Linked DNA regions of Endozoicomonas gorgoniicola. The protein of the gene in region 2 interacts with the protein of the main gene of each other region in a pairwise test. Links are inferred from orthologs where the notes say so. Each region holds a gene or a part of one and is shown on either strand. Other genes may lie near its edges. The genes, in order: topA and NX722_RS15565.

Evidence for each region.
Region 1: the proteins of NX722_RS15565 (region 2) and topA interact in binary tests that used the Escherichia coli proteins (3 or more experiments, as listed by UniProt). The link is inferred for Endozoicomonas gorgoniicola from one-to-one orthologs.

What each region holds. Positions count from the first base shown.
Region 1 is NZ_JAPFCC010000001.1:2,261,999-2,267,698, forward strand. The notes cover bases 2,533-5,700. They hold topA (type I DNA topoisomerase), read right to left. Parts: upstream 5,382-5,700; coding sequence 2,733-5,381; downstream 2,533-2,732. Other genes in these bases: NX722_RS10365 (DUF6586 family protein), read right to left, coding at 2,533-2,634. Outside these bases: NX722_RS10345 (TetR/AcrR family transcriptional regulator), read right to left, coding at 1-543; transcriptional repressor LexA, read left to right, coding at 709-1,308; NX722_RS10355 (hypothetical protein), read left to right, coding at 1,333-1,746; NX722_RS10360 (nucleoside/nucleotide kinase family protein), read right to left, coding at 1,769-2,014; more of NX722_RS10365, read right to left, coding at 2,149-2,532. UniProt on the Escherichia coli protein: Releases the supercoiling and torsional tension of DNA, which is introduced during the DNA replication and transcription, by transiently cleaving and rejoining one strand of the DNA duplex.
Region 2 is NZ_JAPFCC010000001.1:3,362,781-3,378,679, forward strand. The notes cover bases 4,898-7,669. They hold NX722_RS15565 (YigZ family protein), read right to left. Parts: upstream 6,713-7,669; coding sequence 6,083-6,712; downstream 4,898-6,082. Other genes in these bases: sbcB (exodeoxyribonuclease I), read right to left, coding at 4,898-6,069; NX722_RS15570 (PilZ domain-containing protein), read right to left, coding at 6,773-7,132; NX722_RS15575 (hypothetical protein), read right to left, coding at 7,148-7,669. Also shown: NX722_RS15540 (inositol phosphate phosphatase SopB), read right to left, coding at 1-729; aspA (aspartate ammonia-lyase), read left to right, coding at 1,068-2,504; NX722_RS15550 (response regulator transcription factor), read left to right, coding at 3,192-3,830; NX722_RS15555 (response regulator), read left to right, coding at 4,258-4,647; more of sbcB, read right to left, coding at 4,636-4,897; more of NX722_RS15575, read right to left, coding at 7,670-15,899.

The DNA.
Region 1 (5,700 bases), 1.1 Mb from region 2 along the record:
GCGTCTGGCAATAGACTGCAGGGTTTCCACACCAGACATAGTAAAAACAGCAGAGCCCAGGATAAAGTAGGTACGCCAGAACATCTCGGCAGGTGGTAATGTCGGACAGGCACTTTTCAGTAACAGATAGTAGCGGTGAAAAGCTTTGCCATAAGCTTCTGTCAGATAGTGTTTAAGGTGTCCCTGGTTCTGACTGTAGGCAAGCCCTAACAGTTTCATAAAGGTCGACAGGTCATCATTATGTCGCGGCTGTACCGCTATGATCTGGTCAACCAGCAGGTTAAGCACAGCCTCCAGTTCAGGCGGCTCATCATCATCCAGAGCATCCAGACTGTTCTGCAGGTTGGCTGCAAATGGGTCAAGGTAACGGGCAAACACTGCCTGAATCAGGACTTTCTTTGACCCAAAGTGATAATTGACCGCTGCAAGGTTAACCCCGGCTTTGCCCGTAATCGATCTTAGCGAAGTTTCCGCAAAGCCATGTTCAGCGAAGAGCGCTTCCGCCGTATCAAGAATTTTTGTAACCGTATCTCCCTGTCCCATGCCTGTACTCTCCGAGTTTTAAACAGCTGTTTAATACTTTCGTTTTAAACATAATCGCTGTCAAGAAAATAGACCGAAACAGATACGATCAGTGATATACAGCTTGAAACAGCAGATTTACTGTATATAATTACAGTCACTGTATAAAAAAACAGATTAACCACCATGATTAAGCTCACCAAAAGACAGTCTGAAATACTGGAACTCATCAAATCTCATATCGAAAGTACTGGCTTCCCACCAACACGGGCCGAGATTGCCAAAACATTCGGTTTCCGCTCCCCTAATGCTGCCGAAGAACACCTGCGAGCCCTGGCGCGAAAAGGCGCTATTGAGATGACCCCCGGAGCGTCCCGTGGCATTCGTATTCCTGATACGGTCAATACCGACGGTCTTCCGGTGGTTGGTCAGGTGGCTGCCGGTAGTCCGATTCTGGCGCAGGAACACATTGAAAACCACCTGCAACTCAAAGGCGACTTTTTTACTCCCAGAGCTGACTTTCTGCTGCGTGTAAAAGGCATGAGTATGAAAGATATCGGCATTCTGGATGGTGATCTGCTTGCGGTTCACAAGACCACTGACGTGCGTAATGGTCAGGTAGTTGTGGCACGCATTGACGACGAAGTCACCGTAAAACGTTTTGAGAAAAAAAAGAACACCGTACTGCTGCACCCTGAAAACGAAGAGTTCGAAACCATTGTCGTTGATTTGACTCAGGACCTGTTTGCCATTGAAGGCTTGAGTGTCGGTGTAATCAGGCACTGATGTCATTCGTGGAGGAGGAAGTTTATGCGAACGCACACAGTCACTCATTCAAGGGAATCAGACCAGCCCAGAGTAAATGAATTGATTCTGTCCGGCCCTGCATGGCAATCAGGACTGTTTCTATCCCCAGTCCTGTCCAAACTGGCTAACGAAGAAGAACAGCGCTGGCTCACCCTGATCCTGTCTGACAACAATCCTAGCCAAACCATTAAGTGGCTAAAGTCAGAGGGTATCAGCAGCTGCAATGTCAGGGTACTCAACCGTGCCAGCCGCAAACAACCACTGGATCTCACATTCCAAGCGCTTGCCTGTGGCACCAGCCATACTGTGATCAGCTGGATAAACCAGATGGATCAGGAAGACCTTTCCAGGCTCGAAGATGCTGCCCGCAGCGGGCAGTGTAACTGCCTGACCATCAGAAGCAGGGATGCGGCCTGAAAGCTTGTGAGGAAAATGCGGGTCAGTGCAGCACCCGGTGTTCGCAGGTGTCGTCTTCATTCCGGTATGGGCTGGTAACCGCTGCCAGCTCCAGCATCCCGGCATCAAACATCGCTTTAGCCACCTGCAGATAGTCTTCCAGCAGGCATCTGTGAGCCTCGTCAGAAAACTTAAGGGTCAGCAGCGGTTCAACATCTGGTTCGTCACTGCGACGCAGTACGATTTCTCCCGTCCTGAGTTCAACAATTTCCAGAGGCGATGCAGACATAAAGATTCACTCCGTATTAACCGAGACAACAGACTGAATCATAAAAGTGAAAAATTCAAGTGGGTGACAGGAAGATAAATTAAAAATGAGAGACACGTCAAATTCTACCAATAACATTGATCAAACAGTGTTGACTACCATTCAAGGTTGAAATTCCGGAAATGTCCGACCAGATCTTTAAATCGCTTCAAACCGTCCTTTCCACCGTCTACAGTCAGAATGGCGTCATTACCCTCTCCTTCCTGATTGACCCACTGAATCAAGCCGTTGCCTTGTGGTAGCCCTTCATACTGGTAAGGAATAAAGAGATTCTGCCAGTATACTTCCAGCTGTTTTAACCAACCGTTATCTAAGAGGGCTTCCAACTGTGTAAACTCAGAAGCGGCTTCACCCTTCTCCCTGATCAGCGACAGGGCTTCAGTAAACGATGGCGCTACATCACACGAAACGCGATAGGATTCCAGGATTTCAGCCAGCAAAGATCGCCAGGCCAGTTGCAGCTGCAGTAGAAAACCTTCCCTGAAAGCGGGGGCTTCCTGATGCTCAGCCGACTCCCAGGCATTCAGTTGAATACGGGCAAAGTGTAACCTTTTATTGGTGTTTGCAGACCAGTCCGACATGATAATCCCTGTTTACACAAATCAACACGTTAATGAATGGCATCAGAAGAAAAAAAGCCTCCGTCAGTTGTGGCAGAGGCTTCGCAGGATCAGGACATTCAGGCTTTTTTAGCAGCACGCTTTTTAGTTTGCTTCTCAACCCACTTACCTTCCTCGAAGGTAGCGCTCCAGCCTGTTGCCTTTCCAGCCGTTTCTGACATCACGTACTGTTGTTTAGTCTTGCGGCTATAGCGAATAACGGCCGGATTGCCTTCCGAATCCTGACGCGGAGCATCCAGCAGATAGTGGTATTTTGGATCAATCTCAGCCTGATGCGGTATCAACTCACTCACCAGCGGCGCACGGGTCTCGCGGTTTTTGGGAAACTGACTGGCAGCCAGAAACAGACCGGATGCCCCATCACGCAGGATGTAGTGGTCTTCAACCTTGACACACTTCAGCTCGGGCATAGGTACCGGGTCCATCTTGGGCGGTGCGGCTTCACCACTTTTCAGCAGCTTACGGGTATTTTTGCATTCAGAGTTGGTGCAGCCAAAATACTTACCAAAGCGCCCACTCTTGAGCTGCATCTCAGAGCCACACTTATCGCACTCCAGTATCGGGCCATCATAGCCTTTGATCTTGAACTGACCTTTCTCTACCTCATAGCCATCGCAGTCCGGGTTATTACCACAAACGTGCAGTTTACGCTTTTCATCGATCAGGTAGCTTTCCATCGCCGTGGCGCATTTTGGACAGCGATGCATGGCACGCAAGGCGTTAACCTCTGCATTTTCATCATCAGCATCCTGAACTTCTTCGCCCGGTACCAGGTTGATGGTACTCTTGCAGCGTTCTTTCGGAGGCAGAGAGTAACCGGAACAGCCGAGGAAGACGCCGGTACTTGCAGTGCGGATCATCATATCCCGACCACACTCAGGGCAGGCTATGTCTGTTGGCGATGGATCGTTGCTACGCATACCGCCTGCTTCCATTTCGGCATGCTCAAGCTTCTGGCTGAATCCTGCATAGAACTCATCCAACAGCCCTTTCCAGTCTTTACCCCCTTCCGCAACCACGTCCAGGTCAGTTTCCATGTGTGCGGTAAAGTTGTAATCCATCAGTTCAGAGAAGCTCTCGACCAGGCGATCGGTCACAATGTCGCCCATTTTTTCCGCGTAGAAACGGCGATTCTTCAGGGACACATACCCCCGGTCCTGAATCGTGGAGATAATGGATGCGTAGGTTGATGGGCGGCCGATACCCTGCTTTTCCAGCTCTTTAACCAGTGCCGCTTCGCTGAAACGCGCCGGAGGCCGGGTAAACAGCTGTCTCGGATCAAGCGCTTCGAGTGTCAGAGCTGCGCCTTTATCCAGCTTGGGCAGAATAAGATCATCGCCTTTTTTGGAAACAGCCTTCATCACTCTGGTATAACCATCAAACTTCAGGGTGCGGCCTTTAGCCCGCAACTCCAGTCCTTCAGTCAGAACGGTCAACGTAGTACTCAGGTATTCAGCCGGTACCATCTGACAAGCCAGGAACTGACGCCAAATCAGGTCATATAACCGTTCAGCATCTTTTTCCAGGCCCGACAGTGAACCAGGCTCTGCTTTCACATTGGACGGACGGATCGCTTCGTGGGCTTCCTGGGCGCCATCCTTGCTGGAATAAATATTGGGTGAGTCTGGCAGATAACGGTCGCCATGGTTGGACTGGATAAAGTCTCTGGCACTCTCCACAGCTTCCTTGCTCAGGTTGGTAGAGTCAGTACGCATATAGGTAATGTGACCCGCTTCATACAGTCGCTGAGCCAGTGTCATGGTTTTCTTGACACTGAATCCCAGACGGGTACTCGCCGCCTGCTGCAGGGTTGATGTAATGAACGGGGCAGAGGGTTTACTGCGTGTAGGCTTATCTTCCCGTTCAGTCAGCTGGTAACTGGCATTCTGCAGCCGTGCCAGCACCTTGTCTGTTTCTGCTTTGCTCTGAGGACGAAAGGGCTTGCCATTGTCTTTCGCTACCTGGAAACGGATAGCGTCTGCATCTGCCGTTTTCAGGTCAGAGAAAACCTCCCAGTACTCTTCCGGGACAAAGCTGCGAACTTCACGCTCACGCTCAACAATCAATCGCACCGCTACGGACTGTACCCTGCCTGCAGACAGTCCACGGGCAATTTTTGCCCACAGCAGCGGAGACACCATATAACCCACAACACGATCCAGAAAACGACGGGCCTGCTGGGCATTCACACGATCTGTGTTCAGGGCTCCGGGTTCCTGAAAGGCTTCCTGAATGGCATTTTTGGTAATCTCGTTGAATACGACCCGCCGGTAGCGGCTGGTATCACCACCAATGGCTTCCTGCAGGTGCCAGGCAATGGCTTCCCCTTCCCTGTCCAAATCGGTTGCGAGATAGATGGTGTCAGCATTTTCAGCCAGACGACGTAATTCATCGACCACCTTCTCTTTACCAGGCAGGATTTCGTAACGAGCCTCCCAGCCTTTTTCCGGGTCGATACCCATACGTTCAATCAGCTGCTCCCTGGCTTTTCGCTTCTTGTGAAGCACCTTCTGCTCGGGAGACAACTTGCGGGTTTCTGCTGCTGCCCTGGCACGGGCTTTCGGGTCAACAGGCTTTTTTGCACCACCAGCCGTAGGCAGGTCGCGAATATGACCGACAGACGACTTCACGACAAAGTCTTTGCCCAGGTATTTGTTGATGGTCTTCGCCTTGGCTGGCGATTCGACGATAACTAGAGACTTACCCATGCTACCTTACACATCCTGTTATCTGCTCCATTGTTTCAGCTGTCTGACAGCGGCGTGAGCCCTGCAAAGCACACTGGTAACGCATTTGATGACTCCACAAACCACCTGCCATTTTCACGTTTCAACGCAGACTCATGCTGAAACAAGAAAGGCCGGGAATTAAAAATTGTTTCAATATATAAGGTCAAGGAAATAATCGGTCAAGGGAAACCATACCTTGAGTGCTAATTTTTTTTCCAGACCTATCAATTCCAACTTGTATGTATCCGACTGATTTTGCTAAAAAAAACAACTATTCAGTGTTTTTAGTACAGTTATG
Region 2 (15,899 bases):
CTTGAACAATTCTTTGTGGTTATGAGTACTATTGGCATTTAATTCATCTTCATGGGGCGAAGAAAGCTGTAGCCTGCCCTGCTCTGCCTGCAAAACATCACTGTCTGATACATGGCCCTTAAAGGCTGAAAGCACCTCATCCCCGGACAGTCCTAACTGATCGACGAAAGAGGCAAAGGTTTGCGGGTAGTTCTTTAACGATTTGACCGATTCCGGCGTAACTTCAAACTCATGACTGGCAAGAATCTGTTTCAGATGGGCTTTGATGTCTTTCAGTGTCTCTGCCAGTTCACCACCCCGGGATTCAGTCGCTTCTGAAATCGCATCATCGGTCACCTTTAATGCAGCATTCAGGTACTCATTGCGAACCGCTTCAAACTGGCTTCGCACTTCAGGGTCAGACCTTTTTTCTCCCTGCGACAGAATCAGTAAATCATCCAGTCTGGCTGAGGTTGTTCTGCCCGAAGTGACCTGCGGCTTAACGCCTGAGACTTGCTTTGACAGAGGGCTGGAAACCTCAACACGACGATCATGAATAGAGCGCTTTGCCGGTTGGCGCTTGCCGGAGGCTTTGGCAGACCCGGGGAGAATTTTGAGTTTTACTCCGATGCTTTTGACGGCTCTGTTCAGGCGACTACTGCGTTTGTGGACAACTTCATCGTGTTTTGCCGGGTCAAGAGGATTAAAAGACGCATTGCGTACACCACCAACTGATCCGTTACCTTCCATGGTTTTTCACCTTATCCCCGGAAATGATTCAGCAACATTGCTGTAAACCTTTGTCGTTATTAGGAAAGCATAGTCAATTAAGAAGTTAATCAGTAGTCAGATAGTGGCAATGCTCACAGTTAATGAAATAACTAATAATCAGTTAGGTAGATTTTCTTATTGCTGCAAATTCTAAAGAGGCAGAGACTAACCCATCAAATACACGGATCAAATGCTGCATAATTCCGCCCCGAATCAAGGCTTCTGACAGCACAGAGTGCTCAATTGTAAGCAGACAGACGAGGGCTGATGGCACGATCCATTATTGCCGACCTCCAATCCTCACGGTGATGACCAAAATGGCACTGGATACTACTGAACTGAACGAGTATCGAACTGAACACGACCTGCTGGGTGATGCCAAAGTACCGAATACAGCCTATTACGGTATTCAAACTCAGCGCGCTATGGAAAACTTTAATATTTCCGGTGTCGAACTGAGTCACTATGACAACGTGCCAACTGCTCTGGCGATGGTAAAGAAAGCCTGTGCTCTGGCTAACCGTGATGTGGGCATGCTCGATGCAGCCAAGGCTGACGCTATTGCCGACGCCTGTGATGAAATCATCGCAGGCAAACTGCACGACCAGTTCCGTGTAGACATGATACAGGGTGGCGCAGGCACTTCCACCAACATGAATGCTAACGAAGTCATCGCCAACCGTGCGCTGGAGCTGATGGGCTATCGTCGTGGCCAGTACGAACACCTGCATCCGAACACCCACGTTAACATGGCCCAGTCCACTAACGATGTCTACCCGACCGCCATGCGACTGGCTATGGTGTTGAAGCACAGCGAACTGATCGTTGCTGCCCAAAGTCTGAAAAATGCCTGTGTACAGAAGGCAGAAGAGTTCAAGAGCATCCTGAAGATGGGCCGCACCCAGCTGCAGGACGCTGTGCCGATGACTCTGGGTCAGGAATTCAAGGCGTTCGCCACCACCATCGGTGAAGACATTGACCGTATCAGGGATATGGCAAAACTGCTGTGCGAAATCAATCTGGGCGGCACCGCCATCGGTACCGGCATCACTGCCGACAGCCGTTACGCGCCTCTGGCTGTTCAGTACCTGTCTGAAATTTCCGGTCAGAACATGATCCTGGCAGGCGACCTGGTGGAAGCCACTTCCGACATGGGTGCCTTCGTGATCTTCTCCAGCGCCCTGAAGCGTATGGCAGTAAAACTGTCCAAGATGAGCAACGACCTGCGTCTGCTGTCTTCTGGTCCTCTGTGTGGCCTGAACGAAATCAACCTGCCTGAAATGCAGCCAGGTTCTTCTATCATGCCTGGTAAAGTAAATCCGGTTATCCCGGAGTGCATGAGCCAGATCGCTTTCCACGTCATCGGCAACGACATGGTGGTAACCATGGCTTCTGAAGCTGCACAGCTGCAGCTGAACTACGCTGAGCCGGTTCTGGTTTACAAGATTCTGGAGTCCATCCAGCAGCTGACCAACGGCATGTTCATGCTGACCGATCGCTGCGTTAAAGGCATCACTGCCAATGCAGAAGTTTGTCAGGCTTACGTAGACAACTCTGTTGGTCTGGTAACTGCTCTGAACCCATACCTGGGCTACGAGAACTCCAGCCGCATCGCCAAAACTGCACTGCGAACCGGTCGTCGTGTTGTTGAGCTGGTGAAGGAAGAAGGTCTGCTGACTGACGAGCAGCTGGCAGAAATTCTGAAGCCGGAAAACATGGTGGCTCCACTGGACCTGAGCAGCAAGCTGATATAAAAGACTAACGTCGTTTATAAGGCTTCGAAAACATCCGAAAAGCCCGCATTCAGCTTCCTGAACGCGGGCTTTTCGGTTTTCCACCAAGCTACAACACTAAAAACTAAGTAAGCTTCACACCTTCAGTCGCATATCCCCCAATTTAAACCTCACCCCATTCGTCTTACATTGCGCAATTCGCATAAGGCAAGGTCAAAAACGAAACAACTTAAATTCACAGAACGTAACAACTGCGCATTATTAATGGTAAGATGCACGATCGTAACGAGTAGAGAAATCACACCGGCTCATACTCCGCAATGTCGAAATCCTCTGCTAAACTGTGATCGAATTCCACAGCCGTTAAGCATCTTTTTGCGTCCGCTTTTCATAAAACGACTACAGGCAACTGTAGTTTGACCAAGCAAGCATACGCAAATTACCTAATGCCTGAGATGAACAGAAGTATGACGTGGTTCTGTGTTCGTTATGCCTTACCCAACTGTGAACCAAAATTACTGCCTGCAGCACATCATGACAAATGATGGTATGACTACAGGCACCCTCATGGCATGAATCACGGCATGAACGGTCATGGCATGAATCGAGGCATGGAAAGTTAGCTGAAACCTTCCTGCCAGACGGCGATTAACTGTCACCCTTTTACGATAACTTGTACTCAGTGGAGTCATTATGCAGCAACAGGACATGAAACAGGAACCCACCGTTTTCATCATCGATGATGACGAAGCTGTGCGTGACTCGCTGAAAATGTTGATGAAGTCTGTTGGTCAGGCTGTTGAAGCGTTTTCCTCTCCGGCAGAATTTCTGGAGAGCTACGACGAAAACCGTCCGGGTTGCATTGTGCTGGACATTCGTATGCCGGGCATGAGCGGCCTGGAGCTTCAGAACAAACTGAACGAAATGCACTGTATTCTGCCAATCATCTTCATCACCGGCCACGGCGATGTTCCGATGGCCGTTCAGGCCATCAAAGACGGTGCCATGAACTTTATCCAGAAGCCATTCCGCGACCAGGAACTGCTGGACCTGATCAACGATGCCCTGAAACTGGATACCCAGCAGCGTCGCGAACTGCTTGAGCACAAAGAAATCCTGCGTCGCCTGTCTACCCTGACCGACCGTGAGCGCGAAGTGCTGCATCATGTTGTAGAAGGCAAAGCCAACAAGGTGATTGCTGCCGATATCAACCTGAGCCAGCGTACGGTAGAGATTCACCGGTCACGCGTGATGGAAAAAATGGGAACCAAATCTCTGGCCCATCTGGTACGTCAGGTAATGCAGGTTAAAGATCATCTGGAAGGTGAGTTTAACTTCAAGATTTAAGTAAATCCCATTAGTTAAACCGGGGCAGAGTGAACCATTGAAACCCATAACACTCTGCCAGCGGTTACCCTCACGGGTAAAAACTGCAGCGCCCATCTTCTCAGTTTCGGCTTGATACCAGACGATCAACGGATTTCTACCATCAGAACCAGCGGGTAGCATCCCTTTGCAATTCGTCACGAAACTGGAACAAAAGCTTTAAGTACTCCCCGTACAACGTCTAGTAAATCCCTCCATTCAGCAATTCAGACTCTAAATCTAAACTTCTTTCAGTCTTAGTGGTAACCCGCCACATCGCCTGGTTATCAAGCCCTGCAGCTAAAAGCTATAGTTTCTTGTTAGAGCTTCTTGTTAGAGCTTCTCAACAAAGAGACTATTTTTAGAACAGCGGGGTCTAACGCCCTATTAAATCATCAAGGCCGCCTATATGAATCTGGCTAAACAAGCAATCGTGTATCTTCTTGAAAAAGATACCAGCATTACCGATACCATCCGCAGCCTGTGTGATGAAAAATCCATGATGCTTGAATGCTTTGATTCCGGACCAGAGCTGCTGCGCGCTATAGATCTTCAGGTGCCTGCCTGTATCGTTGCGGCAGACAACGTGCCTGTTGGCCATGCATTGACATTGATGGAAGCACTGGACGCCTGTCATCAGGATATCCCGGTCATCATTCTGGGTGAGCACAGTGATGTGTCCAGCGCCGTAGCAGCCATTAAAGCCGGTGCCATCGATTACATCGAAAAGCCGGTCATCTACGGCCGCCTGGCAGAGCATTTCAATCAGGCACTGGCTCGCACAGCATTAACGAGCTAAACCGGCTTGCAGTTGGTCGGCGTAAGCGGCCAACTGATCAAGCAACTTAAGCGCATCAGCCGAAGCCCCTTGCTTCGCACTGTCCAGATCGCTCCGGAACTGACTAAACCCAAGTACAGCGGAGTCCTGACCGGATAATCTCTGGCGTCGGAACTCATGCCACCTGAGAGACTCTTCCTGATCCAGTGTTTCAGGGTAATGACGCCCACGATATCTGAACAGCATTTCATCAAGACGACCGTCTTCAAACGACAAGTGCAAATTCCCAAGTGACTCCGGGGTCGCTTCTGAAATCCGTTCCATCAGGCGTTTATCCGCCCAGGAAAAAAAGCCACCTGAGTACAGCATTTGATCAGGGTCCTGAGTCTCTTTGCCTGACGAACCGGTAAAGACAGCCTGTACCTTTTCAGCCAGCTCCGGAATGTTCAGTAGCATTTCCCGATGACGAAAGCAGGTGTCCAGATCAATATTGAGCCTTGCCTGATCTTCTGCCCTCAATACCTTCAGAGGTGCCAGTGCCGGACATTTATTGAGACTGACACCCTTCAGCGGAATACGCTCCCGTGTCTCCCCTTCCTGCCTTGGGGTAAAAAGGTTGTCCTGAATCTCTTCCACAGACATTGCCAGCAAAGGCGCTGGATCAACACTCAGGTCATACACAAACACCTGGTTCCGGTTCCGGGGGTGCTCAACCAGAGGCAGTACGACAGCCAGACACTGTTTTGCCAACCCAAACATACCGGAAACGTGAACAACCGGCTGTTTTGTATGGAGGCCCAGCAAAGCTCCGGCCTTGTCTTTGAAGCGATGATCCAGATAAAACTGGAATAACTTAGGCTGTTTTTCCCGAATCAACCGGGCCAGGGCGATAGTAGCACGGACATCAGACAGCGCATCGTGGGCAGCTCCGTGTTCAATGCCATTGGCTTTGGTCAGTTCTTCCAGCTTATAACTGTTAAAGCCATCTTCTCGTTTTGGCCACTGGATTCCATCAGGCCGTAAAGCCCCCGTCATACGCACCAGGTCAATCAAATCCCAGCGGCTGTTGCCATTGGCTCTTTCCCGAAGATAAGGGTCATGAAAATTCCGATAGAGGCTGTTCCTGATGACCTCGTCATCAAAACGAATGCTGTTGTAACCTGCTGCGCAGGTGCCGGGAACCATCAGCTCATCAAGAACGTGCTGAATAAACTCCGGCTCAGACAGACCTCTGGCATTGACAGCCTGAGGCGTTAAACCTGTGACCAGGGTCGCCATGGGATGAGGCAGATGATCATCGGGCAACTTGCAGAAGAGGTTGACCGGCTCTCCAATCTCATTGAGTTCCGCATCAGTACGAATAGCAGCAAACTGCGATGGCCAGTCGGTGGCAGGATTGGTGCCAACGGTCTCAAAATCGAACCATAAAAAACTTTTTAGCATAGAAATATCCGGGTTAGTCGTCTGACCATCTTAGGATTGCCTGCCCTTTACTGGCCTCTGACACCCTGAGCCCAAAGGACTGATGCTCAGAATCAGGAAGTGAGACCTGTAATTCAACGACTTCAGAATAGCTATGGCTGACCACTTCCCCCCCAAAGCCTTCCAGCAAATGTCTGACAACCTGTTCAGAGGCATAATCAATAATCACTATACCCGTTTTCATTGCCACACGCTGTTCAACCGGCAACGCATCACAGGCCGCCTGAACCGAAGCACCATAGGCCCTGACCAGGCCACCAGCCCCCAGCTTAATACCACCAAAATAACGTACGACAACAGCACACAGTTCGCCAATGCCTTTGTGCTGAAGAACGTTCAGCATCGGCTTACCGGCAGTGCCACCGGGCTCCCCGTCGTCATCAAAACCTACCACCGTATTACCTTCCGGAGGACCGGCGATAAAAGCGAGGCAGTGATGGGAGGCATCAGGGAAACGTTGTCTCAGACTGGACTGAAACAACAGGGCTTCGTTTCGGGAAGAGACACGGGCAAGAAAACAGATAAAACGGCTGCGCTTTATTTCGGTTTCCACTTCAATAAAGTCGCCAACCGCCAGGGCAGGTACAGCATAATCCTGAGACATGAAGTAACAGATCCAGAGTTTCAACGTTATGACACCCCGGAACCTGTCGGACTTAAGGTGTCACTCTATTTCCTGAAAAGTAAAAAACTCTTTCAGGGATTCAACCAGATCAATAATATCACTGTCAGCATTGACAATGCTGTAGCCGGAGTCAAAAAACTCAGGCCCCACATCGGGTTTACACCAGTGGCACCGGGCCTCAAAGTCTACCGGCGTATGATCACCCGGAAGAATAATACGCATACTGTAAACCGCACCGATTAAAACGGGTACAGTGCTGATCAACATCAGCCCGTTACTGCTGATATTGCCAATACTGCCCATCTCTCTCATGGTATTGCGATTATAAACCCGCAAATATTCATTTAACTGGTGTCGTTTGATGGTTCGGCTTTCCTTGCCTTTTGGTATCAGTGACATTCCCTGCTCACTCCTTTACTGCGTTTTAACGGTAAACTGTTGCATCATGTTCGCCTGTCGCGTCATGAAATCCACTTTGGCTTCTGACTCTTCCTGACGATCCCTGTAAAAAACGTTCATTTCATTCAGAGCCTGTTCTTTCCATTCACCAAGACATTGCCTGAAAACCGGGCTATCGAGCCTGGCACAAAAATCTCTTATGGCGTCATCATCTTTCTGTACCTGTTTCAGACGTCTGGCGGTATTAATCAGCTCATCCACCTCTTTTTCCGGATCGGTTTTTACACTCAAGTCCGGAGTACTGGAAAATCTGGCTTTCGAATGACGATTGAGATGCGGGATTCTTGGCAGCCGACCAGCCCGTGAGGAAGGTCTTGCTTTTGGCGACCTCTCACTCTGTGCAACAGAGTCGCCAAACAGCATATTCGAAAATTCGTAGTTGTTTTCTAAAACCCTGACTTCACTATTGACCGTTTTTCTCCAGGTAATAAGATAAATACCTGTAAATTCTGAGTTAGTGGCAGTGGCATCTATCCCTTTCTTTTTAACAGGCGCTTTTTTCTTAGCCTCCTGCTGAGTGAGGATTCTCTTTCTTTCATTTTCCTTTTCCCTTTCAAGACTGGTGTAGTGAACACCCAGCTTGTGACTTGAATTAGTCACAAATTTTGCGCATGAATCGTTTATGTTTTCTATAATAGAGTCTCTTAACAACGGGGTAATATGGGTTGTAAAAGACACATTAGTCAGGGCATCCATCATTTTTACATAACGCTTTTTCATGTCTGTCTTTAACTCGATGGCCAGATCATCCAGACTGCCACTGGGCTGGCTTTGCTTATCCAGTACTGACCGAAAATCAGAAATCTCTTTTTCCGCCTGTTCACATACTTTTGTAAGACCTCTCAAGTTTCGGATATACGATCCTGCAGCTTTTTTGTCAGTCGCCTTCTTGTTTGAAGCAACAGACTTGTCAGCCTGGAGTATATGCGACTCAATCTCTCTGGCCCTCTGCACAAAAACCTCTCTGGCCTGGATCGCTTTTTCATACAACTCTTTCCGTACCATTTTTAAGGGATCTGTCACCACTTGCTCAAGCCCGCTGGTCATAATTTCATCAGCACACCGCTTAATCTGTTGTTTAACAAAGTCAGGCGTAACCGTCTCTTTTACTTCTGATATATCCATCTGCTTCTTAGCAACACGCCGTGGGCTCTGCTGCATCAACGCTTCAGTCGTGTCCCGGAATGACTGAAGAATCATAGTCTGCTTCCGTTCACTGCCAAGCTGTTTTTTAACGTCTTCACTAAAGGTCAGTTTCTGACAAGCGCCAGCACAACCCTGCTGAAGCCACTGATGCTCTTTTTCCAGCTGCCCACTCACATGGCTGCGAATCTGTGCCTGTTCCAGCAACGCTTCATAATGTCGGGTGTCCTCATTTTGTTCACGTTTTGCCATTTCCACAAAAGCCAGCTCCACCCAGGCTTTCTTTGCCTTCCATTCGAGTTTTTTCAGTTGGGCAAGGTCTTCAGCAAATTGACCGAGAATACCGGACCGGGACCATTCGACCGTCTTTAAATGCTGTAACTGCTCCTGCATCTGGTTCTCCAGTCGTGCATCCAGAGCCGCTTTTATAAGACCAGAGTTGTCTTTATGGGTCTTTCTGATCTGCTTTTCAGCCTCAACATCATCCTCAACATCCAGCGGCTGATTAACCAGCTTTCTTTGTGCGCTGCTCAGGTTCTCCTGATTAGCCCCGGCATGTTCATTCACTTTCGCCTTTGCCGTTTCCAGCTCCGGGGACAGAGCCATCAGCGTTTCTTTCTGCGGTGAGTCTGAACAGATGCCAGCTACAGCGCTCATATCCACCACAATAAACAACTTCTGAAGGTTTCTTGGTGTCGAACGTCGCATTAAACGACCCAGCTGCTGAGCGGCTGCATCGACCCTGCCTTCTTTGCCCTGCTCAACCAGCCCCAGGCAGACGCCGACCGAACCGGCCGACTTGCCATCCGGACCTTTCTGTGGGGCGTCCGTTCCTTCGGATTGTTCCAGCGTAAAGTACACATCAATGCCTGTGCCGCCTTCCTGCCGCATTAAGGCTTCTTCTTCAGGCAATACCGTCGCTCCGGCCTCCTGACCATAGCGTGGGTCATCCTCCAGGTATTGCTGCATCTCCTTCTGTTTGTTGTAAAACACCATTCCCCTGACTTTTTGCGCCTGCGTCGGAGCGTACTCCTTTCTGGCGGTTTTCAGGTCTTCATAAAACGCTTTGGCTTTCTCAACCGTCTTATCGCCGGACTCGGTACCATCAAAAACCAGTACTGACCGATCGGTACCGACCTTGTTCACAACCTGCCTGAGCAACTCGGGACGATTGTCGGTGGCCGGGGCCGTGACAAAAATGGGTTCAGCCTTACTCATCCAGAAATTAAATCGCTGCTGGGTGGTAAAAGGATCGGTATGGGCCAGTTCTTTGATGTCTTCCGCCCTGTCTGCTTCTGCTACGACCGCCTGGGCGTAATTAGTACCCGGGGTTGCACATAACAGATGCCTGCGGCTGCAACTCATAACGTATTCATCGTGACTTCGGATGATATCGTCCATCGTCAGCGTATAGTGGGGCAATGCACTGACCGCCCGCCGGGTAGCATCCAGTATGCTTTGCGGATCTCCGGTTCTGTATGGCACAACCAGACTGACCCACTCATCAATAAAGGTGGGTGATTTAGCCAGTACCGAAAAAACTGAGTGAAGTCGATCCACAACCCTCTGCTCAGAGGGCTGAAGGTCACCTTTTGACTCGAGTGCATTTAACAGGTGCTTCAAAATCTGGACATCTTTTACAGATATCCCGACAGGTGCCTGCCCCTCCTGACGAAGCACGGTCTGACGCTGGTTTTCAGGCACTTCCGGGGCAACACCCAGCACGATATTTTCTATTTTTCTGACCGCCTCTTCTGTCCACCACGCGTGTCCCGGTTTTACAAAATCCTTTTCAAGATCCAGCCTGCGATAAACCTTTCCTTTGGCGGCATAAAAGCGGGACAAGTCAATATCCAGCTCTGACTGGTTAGTGACCGGAGCGCAGACAACCACACTGCAATCTTTTTGCCCCTCTGCCAGCTCTGCAGCATGGGCTGTGAGGATTTTGAGAATGGTCGACTTACCCCAACCTGTTCCCTTATGGGATACCCTCGACATCGACTTGTCACTGGCACCATCTGCCATGCAGTCCGTTAACTGCTGCAGTGCGGCATTCACCTCTTCAATCTGGTTCGCCCTTAAAACGGTGCGGGCTCTTCGCTCAAAGGACAGCTTTGCCAGCACATCCGTTGTTAAGGGGGCATCAGCATAGTTTTCCAGTGACCGGTGAATATTCTCCTGCGCAGTGGCGCAATCAGCCATGCCCAGATTAATCTCCCTACACCGATCCGCATAAGCGGCACGATCTCCCCCTTTCACATCAATCATCATGGGTGCGTCCGCTGCCAGCTGTTTCAGGTCACGCTTTATGCTTTCCTGCCGGGAAAGAATCTGCTGAGTCTGGGCAAGGTCGTTCTCAGCCAGCATAAGGTTGGCAACAAGATTAATAAACTGACCATCCTTACAGTGAGCAGGCAACCGGCCTCGCTCAAAATCCGCCATTACCTGGTTCAGAATCTGTCGTTCTGAATAACGGCTGAACGTCTTCTGATCAGCACTGGACACCTGCTGAACAATTTGTTTCCGTAAAACAGCCATCTGCTCGCCCAGACGAGTACAGTGTTCCCGGTTCACTGTCATTACACGATCAAGTCGTCGTACAACAAAGGCGGGAGAACCTTCAGGTGGTTCTTCGTCCATGGAAGCAGGAATATACTGAGGCTTAAGCTCACACCCTTCAAACACATAAAGAGGTTTGAACACTTCCTTACGAAACCTGGCCTGTTCTGCTGCCTGCTCCACTAATACCGGGTCACTATCGTGTTTCAGACGCTCCTGACAGGTGCTGATAAAAGCATCTCCGGCAATATTGAAGGTCGCATCGACATTGAATGAGTCATAATGCTCAGGGTTGTACTCTCTAAGACTCGTGGCACTTTTATGCTGTTCTTCGCGTTTGGTTTTGATGATATTTCTTAACGGATTAAGCGACACCGTGTAAAACTGGAGATCATCAGAAGCATCAACCGTTTCGATGGGTGCCTTCACAGGATGATCAACGGCAGAATCCAGATACAGCTGATGCGCCTGAGCTTCACAGTTGACAGGCAGCCATTTGCGTCTGCTGCCCAGAACCGCCTGAACCAGAGGCTGTTTTTCAACCGCCGCATGCGATTCGTTGTTCGGTTTGAGTAAGACGACCTCTGATAAAAAGCGTGCCTGTTGCAGCTCTTCAACCGGCTTGTTACTGATAGTTCGAGGCACCAGCTGGCCAGAAGTATCCACTTCATAAAGGAAATATTGCGGGTTGCTCCTGGTCTTTTGCAGCAGCAAAATGCCGATATTACCCTGGTCATCCCGAACGGGAATCCAGTCTCTTTGTACCGGAACTCCTGAACGGTTTTCAAAAGGCACTTCCAGATTCGGATAATCCAGCAAAAGCGTGGGGTCAACCGTCCAGACAGCTCCGCCCATCGCTACTTTCCATTTAGCGGGCTGCCATTTAGCGGGCTGTCGTTTATCACGTTTCTCTTCAAAGACCAGAGGAGGAATGCACTTGTCATTCTGCAACTGCAGATAGCGGGTACCGGTGACGATACTCTGCTTAACGCTGGCTGTTCCGGCGCCATCAAAAAAGGTATTAAAGAGTGCGTTAGTATTTTGCCCAAGGTCAGTAATGCGGTAACTGCCGTTTACTCTGGAGACTGCAGTACTATCCAGCAACTGCTGCCCCGTACCCTCTTTAAAACAGTCCAGAACCTGTCGATGAGGATGGACGACCAGTTTATTGCCCTTATGGGATTGTCCACGAAACGCCTCAGCACTGCCTTCCAGTGCTTTTTCCTCGTTCTGGCAGCCTTTGACCTGATTAATCAGCTTTTCTCGCTTAGAACCCTGCTTCTTACTGGAAAAATCACCTTCATTCGACGTGACTTTGGCAGTAACCAGCCTTGAGGCATTTCTGGACTCCAGATCAAATCGACATGCGTCGTACAACTCGCTAAAGGTCGGCATATCAACCAGACCATGTTTCTGTCGCATATCCCTGAGCCAGGCACTGGATGCCGCCGTGTAGTTGTACCAGGGCTTATCAATACCCAGATGCTCTTTACGCACACTGGCCAGAAACGACAGGACATCACGGGCAAATTCCGGATTATCCAACAGCGACAAAGCCAGTTGCTTGCCAGACTCACCTCTGGGATCGTCCGGATCAGCGGGAGCAAAGTCAGCGGCACTGTCTGTGCGATCACCTTCAGCAGCGCTCTCAATCGCAGCCACGGCACCGGCAATCTGTTCTTCCATGTAATGCCGGGCATTAGGAGAAACAGCGTTTGCCAACTCCAGAGGCAGCCGCCCGGGCAACATCCGCTGTAAAGCCTCTTTGTAAGCTAACAGGCTTTCCAGCGTTGAATCATCCTGCCCTTGCAGGGTCTGAATTTTCTCCTGAAACTGGCTCAACAATGTCGAACAGGCCGACGTTGCCAGAAATGCTGCCGTGTAGCCGTCCAGTTCTTTCTGAATGGATAAACTGGACGAATGTTGTTGCAAATGGCGCAATTTAACCAGAACCCGGGTCACCAGATCATGAGGGTTGTCGGAATTCGTCTGAACCAGACTTTCAAAAGGCTTGGTATGTTCATCAAAACCATGCTCTTTGATGAGTGCCTGCGCACTTTCAAAAGATTTCTGTTCTGCCTCAAACACTGCCGTGTTGGCATCAATCCTGGCCAGATATTTTTGTACGGTTTTGCGGGAACCGGACGCTTGTTCGTCAGTTTTGTATTTATCTCTTAAACGTTGAACCTTGTCGTGGCACACCTTAAGAGCCAGAATCATTTGCTTCCGTTTTTCGGACTGACTGGGAGGTTCGTCAGGCTTATATTGATAAACCCTGCTGTTTTTTTCTATTTGTTCTATTTCTTCCTCAAGCGCAGCGCCCGCCCTGGATAAAGCTGCACCTATCTGATCGTCATCCCCTTCAGGTATTACATAACCAGAGTCGCTGGCCTTGAAGCTCTGAAGTTCCTGAACCAGCTGTTTAATACCCAGCGGTTCAACAGTGCGCCCCGTGCTGTCAGGGTTAAGGGAATAACCAGAGTCTGTACTACTAATTTCGTCGGAATCACTTTCCTGAACCAGAGGTTTTTTCAGGTGTCTGAATCGTAAAAGAGCCTGTTGTTCATTAATGGCTTCATCTCTTTTCAGGAACGCCTCATCCCTGTCCTGAAGCGCCATTTCAGCAAGTTCTTTTTCAAACGCAACCTGTTTTTCCAGCTCAACTATTTTTACCTCTGTAACGTCAAGCTGTTCACTGGTCTTACGCTCTTGTTCCTCTAGCTCCTGATGGCTATCTTCCAGCGATTTAACACGGGCTTCCGTACTCTCCAGTTTAATCAACGTCTCTGAAAGCTCTGTCTGCTCATGCCCCAGTTGTTCCTGCTTCTGATTCAGTTGCTGCTGCAGGCTGTCAGTCTCTTCTCTGGCTGCCTGTAACTGACTCTCGACAGCAGTTTTTTCTTCTCTTATTAAAGCCAGGGCTTGCTGCTCTGCAATCAGATCATTTCCTGTTGATAACACCTGAGCTTCGGCGATTTCTGCTCTCTGCCGGGCAGCGCTCAACTCTTTATCCAGCCTGGATTCAAGCAGGGCGACTTTACTGGATGAACTTCCCAGGTCGTCTTTCAGCCGTTCAACGGCGAGGGTTTGCTGTTCAAGGTCATTAGTTTTAGTGGCGAGTTCAGTGGATACCTGAGCATGTGCCTTTTGAAGTGTCTCGTAATCTTCTGAGCTTTTTTTCTGTAGATTATCCAGCTCGTCTCTGAGGCGTTCTTCCTCATTCTTTAATTGTTCGTTTTCCGGCCTTAGTTTATTCAGATCATCTACAGCCTGCGTATGGGCTTGTTTTAATGCCTTGTGATCTTTCTTAGACTTATCAATCTGCGAGGATAAATATTCTATTCTTTTTTCAGCGGTTTCTGACCTGTTCCTGAGCTCGCCCAACTCTTTATTAAGCAAACTGCGTTCGCTATCCCAGAGGCGCTTTTCACTACTAAAGCCTGCTGTTTCTTCAATCAGCTTTTTATTGCTTTCGTTCAGCTGACTCTTAACGCTCTGATAATCAATTTGCAGTTCTGCCAGTGTTTCAGATTTTTCCGTCAAATCATAAATCTTGCGTTCTAAATCCAGCTTTTCGCTGGTTAATTCACTTTGAGCCAGTTTAAGCTTTCCAACTTCTTTAAGTTGCTCTTCTTTTTCACTCCTTAATCCTTCAGCCTGACCTTTCAACTGTGTATTGAGAACACGCTGCTGTTCCAGTTCGTAATTGACACTTTGCAAATCAGATTCAGCCGCTTTAATCTGGCTGTCAGCTTTCGCTTTTTCTATCGTCAGTTTATTCAGCGCTTCATCAAGAGTATTAACCCTTTGCTCCCGCTGTTTCAGCTGATCCTCAACCTCCCTGATGGCGTGTTGATGTTTCAGCTCCAGCTCACCTTCCTGCACCCTGAGCTGTTCCAGTTTAAGCTCTGCTTTTTGCTTTTGTTGCAAAGTATCTTTTACGGCATCAGCCTGCTGGTCACGATCCGCAGTAATGGTTTTAACATCCTCCTGAAGCCGGGTCACTTTCTCTGAAAGGACTTTTACACCTTCATCCCCGTCATTGAGTGTTGCTATCTCTAATTCACGTTCCCTGAGCTGAACTTCCAGCTTCTGGATCTGCTCTGTTTTGTCACCAAGCTCTGCAAGGCATTCATCTCTTTTATTCTCAACCTCAGACTTCTTCTGCTCCAGTTCAGCTCTCGCTGCCTGCAGACCTTCCAACTCATCAGACAGTTTTTGTTCCCGACTGAGTGCCTGCTGATTTCTGGCTTGCTCTTCTTCAAGCTTTGTCTCAAAGTCATCCACACGACCCAGTGCGTCTTCGTGAGCTTTTTGAGCATCGCTCAGCAATGACTGTGACACTTCCAGCTGACTTTGCAATTTTTCAAGCGCTGTCTGTTGATCAAACAAGCGCTCCGTTTCTGCCTGAAGTTGCCCTTGCAGTTTTTCCTGTTCAGCGACAAAAGCCTGGCGCTCTTTACCGGAAGTGTCTTCCTGATTTCTTAATTTGCCCTGAAGCGCTCGAATCTGTGCTTCAAATTCACTACGCTGCCGGTTCCAGGCCTTTTGTTCTTCTAACAGATTGTTCAGTTTGAATTCTGTTGCCTGCTTATCTTCCTCAACAGCATGGCGATCAGATTCAGACTCTGTTAATGCCTTATCTTTTACTGCAAGCTCTTTCTCAAGAGTCAGCCTCTGCTGATCAAACTCCGCCTCTTTCTGGCTGATAACGACGGTATGTTGCTCTTGTTGTTCTTTTAGCGCCTGCTCAAGAGACTTCACCCCGGCACTGATCGTGGTCTGTGTCTTTTCAGCATCCGCCAGCTGTTGCAGGTATTGAGTCTCTTTATTTCTGAGTTCAACCAGCTCTTCTTCAAGCCTGGTTTCCTTATCTTTTAAACCAGCCAGTTCTGCCTGAGTTTTCTGTTCAGCTTCAGCCTGACTGGACAATTGCTGCCCTGCTTTATCAGCCTCTCCCTGAACGGTGTTGAGCGCTTCCTGAAGCTCACTGATTGTTTGCTGA